2 regions of the Arthrobacter sp. NPDC058097 genome follow, and region 1 is predicted to be linked to the other one. Evidence: predicted binding sites of a transcription regulator. Region 1 holds the regulator's gene; the other holds the start of a gene.
What was found. Region 1 encodes LexA, which represses DNA repair genes until DNA is damaged. Its sites were predicted from a motif close to TCGAACANNTGTTCGA; they were not measured.

Region 1 (7,329 bases):
GAAGAAGACGTAGTTCGAGTCGGACGCCGCCGGCCGCAGGCCCATCCGCGTCAGCTCCGAGACAATCCGGTCGCGCTGGCGCTTGATGTCCTGAACGTCGGCCATGAGCGCCTCACGGTGCCGCAGCGCGGCCAGGGCGGTGGCCTGCGTGACGGCCGAGAGGTGGTAAGGCAGGCGCACCAGCCGGAGGGCGTCGGTCACCTCCGGGGCCGCCGCCATGTACCCGAGCCGGGCGCCGGCCAGAGCGAACGCCTTGCTCATGGTGCGGGAGACGATGAGCCGCTCCCGGCCGGGCAGCAGGGTGAGTGCGCTGGGCGTGCCGTCGTGCGCAAACTCGTGGTAGGCCTCGTCCACGACGACGACCGCCTGGCTGGCCTCGCCTGCCTCGTAGACGGATTCCACCACATCCAGGCCCAGGCCGGTGCCGGTGGGGTTGTTCGGCGAGCACAGGAAGACGATGTTCGGCTGGAGTTCGCGCACCTGGCTTGCGGCCGACTCGGCGCTGAGGCCGTAGTCATCGGCGCGCTTGCCGGCGATGTAGGCGGTGTCGGTACCGCTGGCGAGCAGCGGGTACATCGAATACGTCGGCGGGAAGCTCAGGAGCGAACGGCCCGGCCCGCCGAAGGCCTGGAGGATCTGCTGGAGGACCTCGTTGGAGCCGTTGGCTGCCCAGAGGTTGTCCGCGCTGAGCCCGTGGCCAAGGTATTCCGCCAGGGCTTCGCGGAGTTCGGTAAATTCGCGGTCAGGGTACCGGTTGAGTCCGGTGGCGGCCTCGCTTACTGCCGCGGTGATGGCCGCCCGAACGTCGGCGGGCACGCCATGCGTGTTCTCGTTGACGTTGAGCAGGATCGGAACATCAAGCTGCGGGGCGCCGTAAGGGGACAGCCCCCTCAGGTTGGTCCGCAGGGGCAGTCGGTTCAGTCGCTCAAGCTGGTCAGTCACCTAGACAGTTTAAGTAACACAGTGGGCTGGCCGGAAACTGTGACGGTTCCGGCCCCGCAGAACCGCGCGCTTGTTGGGCACGGGGCGTTACTTGTTGGGCACAAACAGCTGCTGCCCGGGCATGACCTTCCCGGCCTGAAGGTCGTTGAGCTGGACGATGTCCGCAATCACGTCCCGGGGGTCGCGGTCCGGGTCGACTTTTCCGGCGATGGCCCAGAGTGACTCCCCGGGCTGCACAGTGACCGAAACAGCTGGCGTGACGGACAGGCCACTGGCACTGTCCGCAGCCTTGGCCGGCGAGTTCAGGAGCCCGGCCAGCGACAGAATCAAGGCGGCGAGCAGGACAAGGGGCAGCCCGATCAGGACAATCCGGCCACGGCGGGTAAGGCGAAGGCGCGGCGGCTTGCCCGGCCGGGACGCTGCCTGGGACTGGTGTACAGAGCCGTGCTGGTACGCAGAGCCGGACTGGTGTACGGCGCGGGACTGGGTTAGTGCTGCTGTTGAAGCTGACATGGCGTGAGCCCTCCTGGACCAAGTTGTACTGCCTCGCGTTCGAACAATCAGTTCGAACACCGGGCTATCAAGCAACCCTCACTAGAACACATGTTCGAACTTTGCTTTTTCTAGTTTTAGCACCTATCAACGAATTAAGTCGAGACTCGCTAGAACAAATGTTTGAAAAAGCCGTATGGCTGGCCTACGTTGGAAAACACAGAACAACCACATCTGCAGTTGATCAGCAGGGTCTGACATTTTTCAGGCCGGAAGTTCCCGGCCTCTGCAGGTACCGCGGCCGGGAGGAACGGAAAGGCGTTGGCGAACATGGCAGCACAGGCCTCTGACGGCAAGGCTCCCCAGCGCAGCCCGCGGTCTCAGCGGACCCCCAAGGGACTTACACTCCGCCAGAAAAAGATCCTGGAAACCATCCAGCGTTCGGTCAACGAGAACGGCTACCCGCCGTCGATGCGGGAAATCGGCGACACCGTCGGCCTGGCCAGCCTCTCCAGCGTGACCCATCAGCTCTCACAGCTGGAAAAGCTTGGCTACCTGCGGCGGGACCCGAAGCGGCCGCGCGCCATGGAGGTCCTGATGCCGCTCACCCTGGATGCGGGCACCGCGAAATCCGGTGGCGCTGACAAGGCCCCGGCCCTGAGCGCGGCAGGCGCCTCCGTGTCTGAACTGCCCAGCGCAATGGACACGGCCATGGTCCCGCTGGTCGGCCGGATCGCCGCCGGCGGCCCCATCCTCGCGGACCAGATGGTGGAGGATTTGATGCCGCTGCCCCGCCAGCTGGTGGGCCACGGCGAACTGTTCATGCTCAAGGTCGCCGGCGACTCCATGGTGGACGCCGCCATCTGCGACGGGGACTGGGTTGTGGTCCGGCGGCAAAGCGACGCCGTCAACGGTGACATTGTGGCGGCGCTGCTCGACGACGAAGCCACGGTCAAGACGTTCCGGCAGCGCGACGGCCACACCTGGCTGCTGCCACAGAATACACAGTACGAACCCATCCTCGGCGACCACGCCGTTGTCATGGGCAAGGTGGTTTCCGTACTCCGCTCGCTGTAGCCTCTGGTGCCCGTCCGCGCTGAAGCGTAGACACAGAAATTAGGCACGGAAATTAGGCACAGAGACTTAGGCGTTGAACCTTGGCCCCGGGCTGCTCCAGCCCGGGGGCTTCACTATGCCTGCGCGCCGGCGAGCCTTTCGAGGGCCGCGACCGCGGTCTTCCGGTCGGTCGTCGGCCAGAACGGCGGCAGGGCAGCCCGCAGGAACCCGCCGTAGCGTTCCGTGGACAGCCGGGAATCCAGCACCGCCACGACGCCCTTGTCATTCGTAGACCGAATGAGGCGCCCCGCGCCCTGGGCCAGCCTGATGGCCGCATGCGTGGCGGACACGGACATGAAGCCGTTGCCGCCGGCCTGGGCAACGGCCCGCGACCGCGCCGTCATTAGCGGGTCGTCGGGCCGCGGGAAGGGAATCCTATCAATCACGACCAGACGGCACGATCCGCCCGGCACGTCGACGCCCTGCCACAATGACATTGTGCCGAACAGGCAGGTGTCGGGCTCGTCGGCGAACTGCTTCACCAGCGCCGTCATGGTGGACTCACCCTGGCAAAGAATGCTGACATCCAGCCGGGTACGCAGGGCATCTGCCGCTTCCTCGGCGGCGCGCCGGGAGGAGAACAGGCACAGCGCGCCCCCGGCGGACGCCCGGATGAGCGACTCGAGTTCGTCCAGCGCCTCGGGCGACGTGCCGCGGCCTGGCTTCGGCAGGTGGCCCGCCACATAGAGGATGCCCTGCCGCGGGTAGTCAAAGGGCGAGCCCACGTCGACGCCGGTCCAGCTCGGCGCGCCTTCGCCGACCAGGCCCAGCCCGCCCGCCGCGGGTTCGAAGGCAGAGCCGATGGCGAGGGTGGCCGATGTCAGCACCACGGTATGCCCGGCGAACAGGCCTTCCCGGAGCCGGCCTGCGACGCCCAGCGGGGCGATGTTGATCAGCGCCGGGGCTGTCTCGTCGGGCGCCGAGTAGCCCTGCTGCGGATCAAACGTGCTGTTCCGGGAGAACCAGACCACTTCCCGGTTTTCCCGGGCGGCGACGAGCCGTTCGCAAAGCTCCAAAATCACCAGCAGGCGGGAGCGCGCGAGCTGCCGGCCGCCGTCGGCCGTTGCATTGCTCTCCCCCTTGGAATCCGACAGCGCAGCCCGGCAGGCCTCACGGAGCTGGTCCACACAGTCCAGCTGCTCGTCATTCAGGCCGTTGGGCAGCAGGCCGCTGGGGACGCCGGCGAGAGCTACCTCAAGGTTGGCGGCCGCGGTGTTGAGCGCGTCCACGGTAATGCCGGTGTGCTTGCGGGCGCCGGAGGCTGCGGCGTGGACCATGGCCACCGACAGCTGCCCCGAAACGGCGCCGGTCACCCGGTCCTGGAGTTCGTGCGCTTCGTCCACCACAACGACGTCATACTCCGGCAACACAGCGAGTCCTTCGAAGGCGCTGACGGCCAGCATGGCGTGGTTGGTCACCACGACGTCGGCTTCCGTGGCGTTATGGCGGGCAAGCTCACTGAAGCACTCCTCGGCGAGGGGGCACTTCTGCGAGCCGAGGCATTCCATGGACGTGACGGACACCTGCCGCCAGGCCCGGTCCGTGACGCCGGGAAGCAGCTCGTCGCGGTCGCCCGTGGTGGTTTGTTCCGCCCATTCGCGGAGCCGGACCACCTCCTTGCCGAGCTGCGACGAAGGGCCGCCCACGGACGCGGCAAAGTGCGGGACGCTGGTGTCCTCGCCCAGCGAGAAGAGCTGTCCCTCCGAGGGTTCCTCAGAGGGAAAGCCGCCCTCGAGCTTGTGCCTGCAGACGTAATTGGCGCGGCCCTTGACCAGCGCAATCTTCACTGGCCGGTCGAGTGCCGGTTTGAGGCTTTCCAGCAGCCGGGGAAGGTCCCGGCCCACGATCTGGGTCTGCAGCGCGAGGGTGGCGGTGGAAACGAGCGCAGGCTTGTTGCTCTCCAGCGAGTGCGCAATCAGCGGGACCAGGTAAGCCAGTGACTTGCCGGTTCCCGTGCCGGCCTGCACCAGCAGGTGGTCGCCCGTTTCGATGGCGCGCGCCACCTGCCGGGCCATCTCGTGCTGGCCGCTGCGGCTTTGGCCGCCCATGCCGGCCACAGCACGGTCGAGCAGGTCAAGCACATGCTGCTCGCCGGCCGTGGTGGAGGCATTGTCCGCTGCGCCGGCCGCTGCCGCCCCGTCAGTCATCAGTGCTGAAGGATTCCAGTTCAGCCGCGAGGCCTTCCCGGACCATGACCACGGCGCGGGTGCCGCCCTCTTCATGGTCCAGGCTCAGGATCTCCGCGTCGGAGTCGTGGAGCTTGCTGATGAGATCGCCGCGGTGGTACGGGACGAGGAGCTGCATCTTGACGTTCGGCCGCGGAATGGACTCGCTGATGGCAGCGAGCAGGTCAGCGATGCCCTCCCCTGTCCGTGCCGAAACCACCACGTGCCGCGGCTCGCGCTGCTTCAGCCGCTCCACCACAAAGGGATCGGCGGCGTCGGCCTTGTTCAGGACGATGATCTCGGGCACCTTGCGGGCGTCCACCTCGGCGAAGACCGAGCGCACGGCGGCGATCTGGCCCTCCGGGTCGGGGTGGGAGGCATCCACGACGTGCAGGATCAGGTCTGCGTCCGCCACTTCCTCCAGGGTGGAACGGAAGGCCTCCACCAGCTGGGTGGGAAGCGACCGGACGAAGCCCACGGTGTCCGCCAGCGTGTAGCCGACGCCGTCAGACGTCTCGGCCTTGCGGACGGTCGGGTCCAGGGTGGCGAACAGGGCGTTCTCCACCAGCACGCCGGCGTCGGTCAGGCGGTTCAGCAGCGAGGACTTGCCGGCGTTGGTGTATCCGGCAATGGCCACTGACGGGACTTCATTACGACGGCGGTTGGCGCGTTTGGTCTCCCGTGCCGGCTTCATCGCGGCGATCTCGCGCCGCAGTTTGGCCATCCGGGTACGGATCCTGCGCCGGTCAAGTTCGATCTTGGTTTCACCGGGACCGCGTGAGCCCATGCCGGCGCCTGCGCCACCCACCTGGCCACCGGCCTGGCGGGACATGGATTCACCCCAGCCACGGAGGCGCGGAAGCAGGTATTCGAGCTGTGCCAGCTCCACCTGGGCCTTGCCTTCGCGGCTCTTGGCGTGCTGGGCGAAGATGTCCAGGATGAGGGCAGTGCGGTCGATGACCTTCACCTTGACGATGTCTTCAAGGCCGCGCCGCTGGGACGGGGCGAGCTCTGCGTCCACCACGACGGTGTCGGCGCCGGTGGACATCACGACGTCCTTGAGCTCCAAAGCCTTGCCCGCCCCGAGGAAGGTGCCGGGATCCGGCTTGGCCCGCCGCTGGACCAGCCCGTCAAGGACTTCCGAGCCGGCCGTTTCCGCCAGCGCGGCGAGTTCGCGCAGGGAGTTCTCGGCGTCGGCCAGCGTGCCTTCGCTCCAGAGGCCGGCGAGAACAACGCGTTCCAGGCGCAGCTGCCGGTATTCAACCTCGGTGACGTCCTCGAGTTCGGTGGAGAGGCCGGCCGTGCGCCGCAGTGCGCGGCGTTCCTCGAGGTCCTGCTGGTCGCCGTCGAACGTGCTGTGCTCTTCGGCGAGCTGCGAGATGGCCTGCGCCTTGCCCAGGACACCCTTGCTGTCGGCGCGGCTGCCGTCGGCTCCAGCTGCGTTCCTGGCGGGGACGTCCTTGGCGAGAATCCGGTCGATGACAGCTTGGATCTCCTCGGGACTCATGTCCTGGGCGGCTGGCTCGGATCCGGGATTTTGCTGATTGGTCATGGTCTCCTTTGAAGGTTCTGCATCTTCAGAATAGTGCTGTTTGCCGCCCTTGGCTGCGGTATTCGCGGAGGGCTGACTGCGAGGGGTCATGGAGGTGCTCCTGACATGCCGGCAGCGGACACGCTGGGCCGGCGGGAAGTGGACTGATCGAGTGCTGTGTGGGCCGCGCTGTTTCAAACGCGCACCGGGCGGAAGGCGGTAGGCCTGCATCGCATCGGAGGGAAGCCCCGGGCCGGTACCGGCGGCTAAAGGCCGCGGGCAAAGAAAGCCGGCTACTCAAAAATCAGGAACATGCGTTCTAGGATAGCAGAACACCAGGACTGGTTTTGGCGGCTGCCCGGTTTCCCATCAGGCGGGCGGCCCACTAATCTGGCCAGTTATGGAGTCTGCCCACTATTTCAGCGCCTCACCCGCGGGGCCGTTCACCCGCAAGCCCCTCACAGTGGAGCTGGCCGGTGAAACGCGGAAGCTGCAGACCTCCTCCGGCATTTTCAGCCCGGACGGCATCGACAAGGGGACGGCCATCCTGCTGGCCGAGGTCCCCGCTCCCGCGCCGCAGGGAAACCTGCTGGACATCGGCTGCGGCTGGGGACCCATCGCCCTGACCATGGCGCTGCGGGCACCGCACGCGCAGGTCTACGCAGTGGACGTCAATGAACGCTGCATCGCGCTCACGAACGGAAACGCCGAGCTGCTCGGGCTTAACAACGTCGCGGCCAGCACGCCGGAGGGCGTGGACCCAGACATCCGCTTCGACACCATCTGGTCCAACCCGCCGATCCGGATCGGCAAGGATGACCTGCACTCACTCCTGCTGCTCTGGCTGCCGAGGCTGGCACCGGGCGGTTCGGCGTGGCTGGTGGTGCAGAAGAACCTGGGCTCGGATTCGCTTCAGCGCTGGCTGGCGGAGGTCCTGGACGACACCTTCACCGTGTCGCGGGAAAGCACCTCGAAGTCGTTCAGGATCCTGCGGGTCAGGAAAGCGTCCCGGTAGCAACGATCGTTGCCGGTCCGCTGAGCTCGACATGCTCGCGGCCACCGGCGACGGTGAAGAACTTCACG
Region 2 (7,329 bases), on a different contig from region 1:
GGGTCATATCGCCTAAGGGAGGATCGGGTTTGCGTTCATCAGGATCGTGCTCTACCTCCCTTACTGGCGCCCTTGCTCAGAGGTCGCAATTTATCGCCACGATCCGCGCCTGCACTTTACTAACTGATGTAATATCAGTTAGTAACTGATCAAGGAGGAAACGGTGCTGTACCAAGCCCCCACTCTCGAAGACGTGGACTACCAAGTGCTTGGGGCCGTCGACGGGCTACGCGAGAAGCTTCGCTTTCAAGTTCGTGAGCCCCGCCGATGGACTGGTCTTTTGCGGCGAGTGGCTCTCGCTCGGGCGATCCGTGGCTCTAACAGTATCGAGGGCTTTCATGTAGACGTGAACGATGCCTTTGCCGCTGTCGGAGAGGAGGAGCCGATGACTGCTGACCATGCCGCCTGGTCGGCGGTCAAGGGTTATCGAGATGCGATGACCTATGTCCTGCAATTGGCAAACGAAGAGGACTTCGAGTACTCGGATGCGCTCGTTAAGAGTCTTCATTTCATGATGCAGCACTACGACCTCACCAAGTGGCCCGGGCGGTATAGGAAGGGCCCGATTTACGTATACGACGAAGACCAAGACATGCAGGTTTATGAGGGGCCAAACCCCGAGATAGTGCCAGCACTGATGCGAGAACTAGTCGTAGCTGTCAACAAACAGACCAAGACTCCCGCCATCGTCCGAGCGGCCATGGCGCACCTGAATTTAGTCATGATCCATCCCTTCAAGGATGGGAACGGGAGGATGGCGCGGTGCTTACAGGCACTGGTTCTAGCCCGAGAAGGTGTCCTTGCGCCCGAATTCTGCTCGATCGAGGAGAACCTTGCAAGAAACGAGCAGGCGTACTACAAGGTCCTCGCTGACGTCGGCAAAGGGAGTTGGCACCCAGAGAATGATGCCATCCGCTGGATTCGATTCTGTCTGACTGCACACTACCGGCAAGCGCTGACGGTACTCCGTCGCACCCAGCAGGCAGAGATGCTTTGGGGTGTTGCTGAACGTGAAATCCACGCAGCTGGACTAAACGAAAGGTGTATAGGCCCGTTCTTCCACGCGCTTTCGGGGTATCGGTTACGCAATCAGACATATAGAGAAATCGAAGATGTCTCCGTGAATTTGGCGAGCCGTGACCTAGCAGAGCTTGTGTCGGCGGGTCTACTCGAAGCTTTTGGCGCAAAGAAAGGGCGACATTACGAGCCTGTAGAACGGCTCAAAGAGGAAAGCTTGGAAGTTAGGGCGAAAGTACGCCGCGAACATCCCTTGGATGCAGACCCCTACGAGGCACTCGCTGAAGGAGGACGGCTAGAAGGCGCCACGGAAGTTTTTGAGCCGAGACTGTTTTAGCTGATCCTCTCTGTTGGTCGAGCAATAGATAAGCTCCGCCGCGCCGAAGTTCCCTGCTATTCAACCCCCTACCTCTATCTGGATTTACATCATGAACGCACGGCTTATGGTTTCACCACCGCAACTACGGCAGAAGCTCAATGAGGCTATGACCCAGGGCTCAAACCTCCTCGCCACCGACGCCAGAGATGACTTGACTGTCCTCTCGGCCGGCTATCAAACCTGGGACAAACGAAATCAACTCATCTTGGAAGGCAGCTTCGAAAACAAGTCGTTTTTCCAATCCGGGCCAAAAGCTGATTACTTAGACTTCCGCGGACTTTCGTACGGTTTCGGGCTGGACCACGTCGAGGAGGTCAGTCCCGAAGGATTGCGAAATGACATCGAGAAGAAGATTCAGAGGCTCGCCGTGATTAGAGACAACTTGGACCTTTACAGGTATGAATCTGTGACACATGACGATCGAGGCGCCGCCCGGGAGTCACCTTCAATTTTTCTAATCCATGGCCGGGCGGAAGCACCCCGTCTCCAGGTCCAGAATCTGTTGCTCCGCGCCACCGCTCACGAAGCGGTAGTGCTGATGGAGAAGACCAACCAAGGTGCAACAATTATCGAGAAATTGGAGGAACAGCTAGGCCAACGGGCTGGTTTCGCGGTGGTGATCATCACCGGAGATGATCAGGGCGGCCTGGTTGGCTCGCCAGAAATGCAACCGCGCGCCCGTCAAAACGTGATCTTGGAACTCGGTTATGCAATGGGCCGAGTAGGACGACGCAACGTCACAATTCTCTACGAAGAGGGCGTGGAACTCCCCTCAGACATAGCAGGAGTGGCGTACTACCCTCTCGACTCGCATGGTGGCTGGCAGCGTCACCTGCTCGGTGACTTGAAGGCAGCCGGATTCCACGTGAGTTCAGAGGCTTTGCTGTCGTAAATTGCCTGACCTGCTCCCCACGCAAGCGGAGCCCGAGTTTCTCGCCCGCAAATGACGATGATCCTATCGGGGTCCTTCCCAGATGAGCGTGGTTAGGGCGGTCCGAGACTGCCGCCAGAGCATTGGATACGCTGCTCGGTGTCAAGGGCGTCCACATCAGCTCTGTCACCGTGGCCGGGGCCAGCCTGGTTCTGAGTGCGGGATGATGTCACCGACTGTCCGGACTGCGGTGTCGTTGCCGTGGGCCATGGCCGTCGTCCGGTTCGACTCCGTGACATCCTGTGTTTCGGCCGGCCGGTGCGGCTCCCGTAGGCCAAACGCGTCTGGCGATGTCCGGACCCGGACTGCCCGAGAACTACGTTCATCGAGGAGCATCCGATGGCACGATCCCGGGCGAAACTGACAGCCACGGCAGTCGGGTGGGCGACCGATGCGCTGCAGCGTTTCGATACCTCCGTTTCCGCTCTGGCCCACCAGCTCGTCGTTTCCTGGAACACCATCTGGGACGTTGTCCGAGTGGAGGCAGCTGTCCAGCTACCAAAGCCATACCCGCCACCCCTGAGTAGCCGCGACCCTACAAACGGCCGAGGAACTGATGCCGGTGACAACATAAGGACAGCAGCCAAAAAACGTCGAAGACGTAGACAACGGGTTCAGGGTGTGACGGAGCTCTGCGACGGGCGCGCCCTAAACCCCGACAGCCGGCCGCGCCAGCGGACGCCAGATTCCCGTGCGGGCCCTGCGCCTCGGGGCCGATGGGCTTCCAAAGGCCCCCGGTTTACCAGGATCGGGAAGACAGGCTTGTGCCGTCCCACCTAGCTACGCTCACGGACAAAGGACTGCGGGCCCCGGCGCCGGGGCGCCCGGACTGTTCGCCATACAGCCGGGCCGGCGGAAAGGCATTCCCTCGCACCCGCGACCGCCACGAGTGACAAAGGGCCGCAGCAGCTCGGTCAGCGGTGCGGGTGGCAGGATGGTGCCGTGATGACCAGGCGGCGTACTGCGGCTCCGAACGCGGAGTGGGTACTGATGTATCGGGGCGGGCTCACCCGCTCCCGGATCGCCGCGCTCACCCGGGCGCCGGCCGCGACCGTCGGTTACCACCTGTCCGTGGCACGTGGCGCGGACCCGGGACTGCAGGCCGCCCACGAGCAAGCCGCGGGCCCACCGAGAATGCGGGTGGGCGGGCAGGGGCTGGCGCGGATGCGCCAGCTCGTGGCCCTGGTCCAGGAAACGGGTCGGTACCCTTCCCGCACCGCAACCGACACGGATGAGCGGAGGCTGGCGTCCTGGTTGGAGCGGCGCCGCCGCAACGCCGCGACTGGGACACTCGCACCGGCCTACCGTGACGGGCTGGCCGCCCTGCCGGACTGGCAACGGCCGCCGCGGTCCGTGGCCGATGAGGCCAGATGGCAGGACCGGCTCGCCGCCTTGTCGCGGTACCGGGCGGCAGGGCACGACTGGCCCCGGCATAAGGCCGTCGTGGCCGGCGAAGAACACGACCTCGGTGTCTGGTTGCATTTCCAGCGCCAGAAGGCACGCCGCGGCGAGCTCGAACCGGCCAAGGCAGGCGCGCTGGATGAAATGCTGCCGGGCTGGCGCTTCGGGCGGCAACGGGGCCGCAAACGCCGCACGGGCACCGTGTAACCGCGACTTCCGTCACTGACAGCAGGCAAACCACCAGGACCGGGTAAACGGGTTGTGCCCACTGGGGGCAGGTGGAGCCCTCCGGACAGCTCAAAGCTGTTCCCATTGGCGTGCAACCTGTACCGTCCACGCCGGGACAAGGGCCTCGTGCGTCCCGATGGCAGTTGGAGGATTCCTTACTGTCCGACCCCGGGTCTAAACTTGGAATCTATCGAACATATATTCGAAAAAGGTGTGTTGTGGCCGTCATTGTTGGTCCCCGTGTGCTAAACGCGGGCGTGTCCTTGTTGTCCGTGCTGGTCTCCCCGGTCCCGGTCGCGGCCGGGTACCCGTCGCCGGCGCAGGACTACTTCGACGGCCGGATCGATCTGAACGAGCACCTGATCAAGGACATCACCAGCACCTACGTGGTGCGGGTGACCGGGGACTCGATGGAAGGCGCCGGGATCAGCGACGGGGACGAACTGATCGTGAACCGGGCCCTGGAAGCGCAGGACGGCTCGGTCGTGGTCGCGGTCCTGGACGGGGAGCTGACCATCAAGCGTTTGCGGATCACTCCAGCCGGGGTGGTGCTGCAGGCGGAGAATCCGGCGTACCCGGACATCCAGGTCCCGGCGTTGTCGGACCTGACGGTGTGGGGCGTGGCGACGAGGTGCCTGCACCATGTCTGAGGAAAGCAATGTCTAAGCCCGTGGTGATGCGGCGGATGCCGCAGATCGCCCATGTGGACGTGAACTGCTTCTACGCCTCGGCCGAACGCGCCTTCAACCCGTCGCTGGAGAACCGGCCTGTCGTGGTGCTCTCCAACAACGACGGCTGCGCGGTGACCCGCTCCCCGGAAGCGAAAGCCCTGGGCATCCCGATGGGTGAACCCTGGTTCAAGCTCGCCCCGCGCGCGAAGGAATGGGGCCTGGTTGCGCTCTCGTCCAATTACGAGCTCTACGGGGACATCAGCGCCCGGGTGATGGAGCTGCTGGGCCGGTACTCGGCCTGGCTCGAGGTCTACAGCATCGATGAGGCCTTCCTCGGCGTCAAAGGCTCCCCCGCCGAACTCCTCACCCTGGGCCAGGCCATGAAAGCCGCGGTCGGCCGGCACGTCGGCGTGCCGGTCTGCGTCGGGATCGCCCCCACCAAAACCCTGGCGAAGCTGTGCAACAAGTGGGCCAAACACAACCCGGCCTTCGGCGGGGTCTGCAACTGGGACTCCGTCCCCGCCCCTGTACGGGAAGCACTGCTGGGGAAGTTGTCCGTGGAGGAAATCTGGGGCGTCGCCGGCCGGCTGACCAGACGCCTGAACGCCATCGGCATCCACACGATCGCCGACCTCACCTGCGCGGACCCGGTCGCGATCCGGGACAGGTTCTCCGTGGTCATGATGCGCACCGTCCTGGAACTGCAGGGCACCCCGTGCATCCCGATGGAGGAAGAACGCATCGGCCGGGACCAGCTGATCTTCTCCCGCTCCTTCGCCACACCCGTCACCACCGCCGCCGGGCTCCGGCAGGTCCTCTCCGTCTACGGCCAACAGGCCTCAGCCCGGCTGGGTAAGCACGGGCTGCAGGCCAAGGTCCTCACCGCATTCGCCGGCACCTCGCACTACAACCAGCACCAGAGCTCCTACCCGTCTGTGTGCGTGGCACTGCCGATGCCGACCGCGGACCCGGTCCTGCTCACCCGCGCCGCGCACGCGCTGCTGCCCGCCATCCAGGAAGGCACCAAATACGCCCGCGCCGGGATCATGGTCACCGACCTGCGCTCCACCGGCAACCAATCCCCTCTTGAGCCCTTCGAGAACCCGCACGAGGAACGCCACATCGGAACCCTCCTCGAAGACGTCACCCGCCGGTACGGGCGCGGCGCCATCGGCCTGGGCCACGCCGGCATCAAAACCGGCCTGGACTGGACCATGAAACGCGACATGCTCTCCCCCCGCTACACCACCCACTGGGACGAACTCCCCCTCGTCAAAGCCGCCTAACAAACACCCCCGACGACCAGCACCAACACGAAAGACAAACGAATGACGATCACCCACGAACCCTGCACCACCAGCCCTGCCGGCCCCACGCTCAAGACCCCACCCGCAACCGCGACAACGAAGCCCGGCGTGCCGGTACAGGTCCGGTTCAACCCCGCCGGAACTCCCCTGGCAGTCCGCCACGACGGACAGATCTGGGCGGTCGCGGCCGAACCGGTGCACTGGTTCGAACGCTGCGACTGGTGGCACACCGGCACCCGGGCCGCCATCGGCTCCGGGGACCTGGTCAGCGTCGAACACTGGCGCGTCCAGGTCCGCGCCAGCACCGCGGCACCGTTGCGGACGTTCGAGCTGCGCCGCGATCCGCTGTCGGAGCAGTGGCTCCTGGTTTCCATCACGGACGGGTAAGGGGCGATCGTGGGTGGGTTCTCCGGCCCGGTGCCGGACGAGATGTGGGCGGCGCTGCGCCGTGAGTTCGGACTTCTGCCACTGGAACAGGTGCGCGCCCGGCTCAGTGCACTGCCGGATCCGGAGCCGGCGCTGCGGGCCCTGGTCCGGGTGTTCATCGACGACGGGACCTTCTGCCCGGGCTTCCAGTTCACTACCGGGGGCCAGCTTGATTCCCGGGTGACGGCGCTGTTCCGGGCAGCGCTGGAGGCGAAAGTGCCGCACAACTACTTCGCCCTGTGGAAGATGACCCCGGCCCGGGAGCTGTCCTGGGCCCGCCCGGTGGACCGCCTGGACGAAACCAGCCAACTCGTCCGGCTCCTGCAGGCTGGCGCGGGGGCTGAGGCTATGGAGCGGAGCGTGAAAGGCCTTCTCTTTGTCAGGGGCGCCTGACACAATCGCTGTCAAGGATTCCTGACAGGAGGCGTTATGAGTTGGTCGACGGACTACAGCGAAGGTCATGAGGGGTGGGCGGCCAGCGTCACCCCCGATGGACGGCGCACGGGCAGCTCAACGGGCCAGGGAATGCTGGTCGAGGGGATCACCGGCCGCTACGAACGGGACACCACCCTGCCGGACTACGAGGTGGTTCCGCACCGGGAGATCATCGGATGGCAGGGCCAGTGTGAGTGCGGCTGGCAAGGAGAGCTCTGGGAACGCGTCCCCTCGGCAGAGGAAGCCGACGCAGGCCGGCGCAAAGTTCACCTTCCCTTGGAAAAGTCCGCCCATGCCCCGGAAGCGGTCGAAGATGCCATCGGCGATGAATGGCTCGAACACGTCGCGCCCTTCGGCGCGGTGGCTGGGGTGGAGGCCGCCGCCCGCGACTACGCCCAGGCCGGACGGCGGCTGGACAAGACCGTCGCGGCCGCCAAAGCCGCCGGGGCGACCTGGGCGGACATCGGCCGCGCCGCCGGGATCACCCGCCAAGCCGCGCACGAACGCTGGGCAGACAAATAGGCGGCATCCGGG

Region 2: a site for LexA is predicted at 4,147-4,162, ahead of ACFVTE_RS15960 (LexA family protein). Genes of this name have one in related genera too.

The regions. Positions count from the first base shown of each region.
Region 1 covers NZ_JBHVSZ010000005.1:306,939-314,267, reverse strand. The annotation lists gene ACFVTE_RS11380 (histidinol-phosphate transaminase) at 1-942, opposite strand, end outside; gene ACFVTE_RS11375 (LysM peptidoglycan-binding domain-containing protein) at 1,030-1,455, opposite strand; gene lexA (transcriptional repressor LexA) at 1,765-2,511, shown strand; gene ACFVTE_RS11365 (ATP-dependent DNA helicase) at 2,625-4,697, opposite strand; gene hflX (GTPase HflX) at 4,690-6,267, opposite strand; gene ACFVTE_RS11355 (class I SAM-dependent methyltransferase) at 6,647-7,261, shown strand; gene dapF (diaminopimelate epimerase) at 7,242-7,329, opposite strand, start outside.
Region 2 covers NZ_JBHVSZ010000009.1:8,251-15,579, forward strand. The annotation lists gene ACFVTE_RS15945 (Fic family protein) at 164-1,354, shown strand; gene ACFVTE_RS15950 (TIR domain-containing protein) at 1,446-2,288, shown strand; gene ACFVTE_RS15955 (helicase associated domain-containing protein) at 3,273-3,935, shown strand; gene ACFVTE_RS15960 (LexA family protein) at 4,175-4,606, shown strand; gene ACFVTE_RS15965 (Y-family DNA polymerase) at 4,633-5,913, shown strand; gene ACFVTE_RS15970 (hypothetical protein) at 5,956-6,321, shown strand; gene ACFVTE_RS15975 (hypothetical protein) at 6,331-6,753, shown strand; gene ACFVTE_RS15980 (hypothetical protein) at 6,790-7,317, shown strand.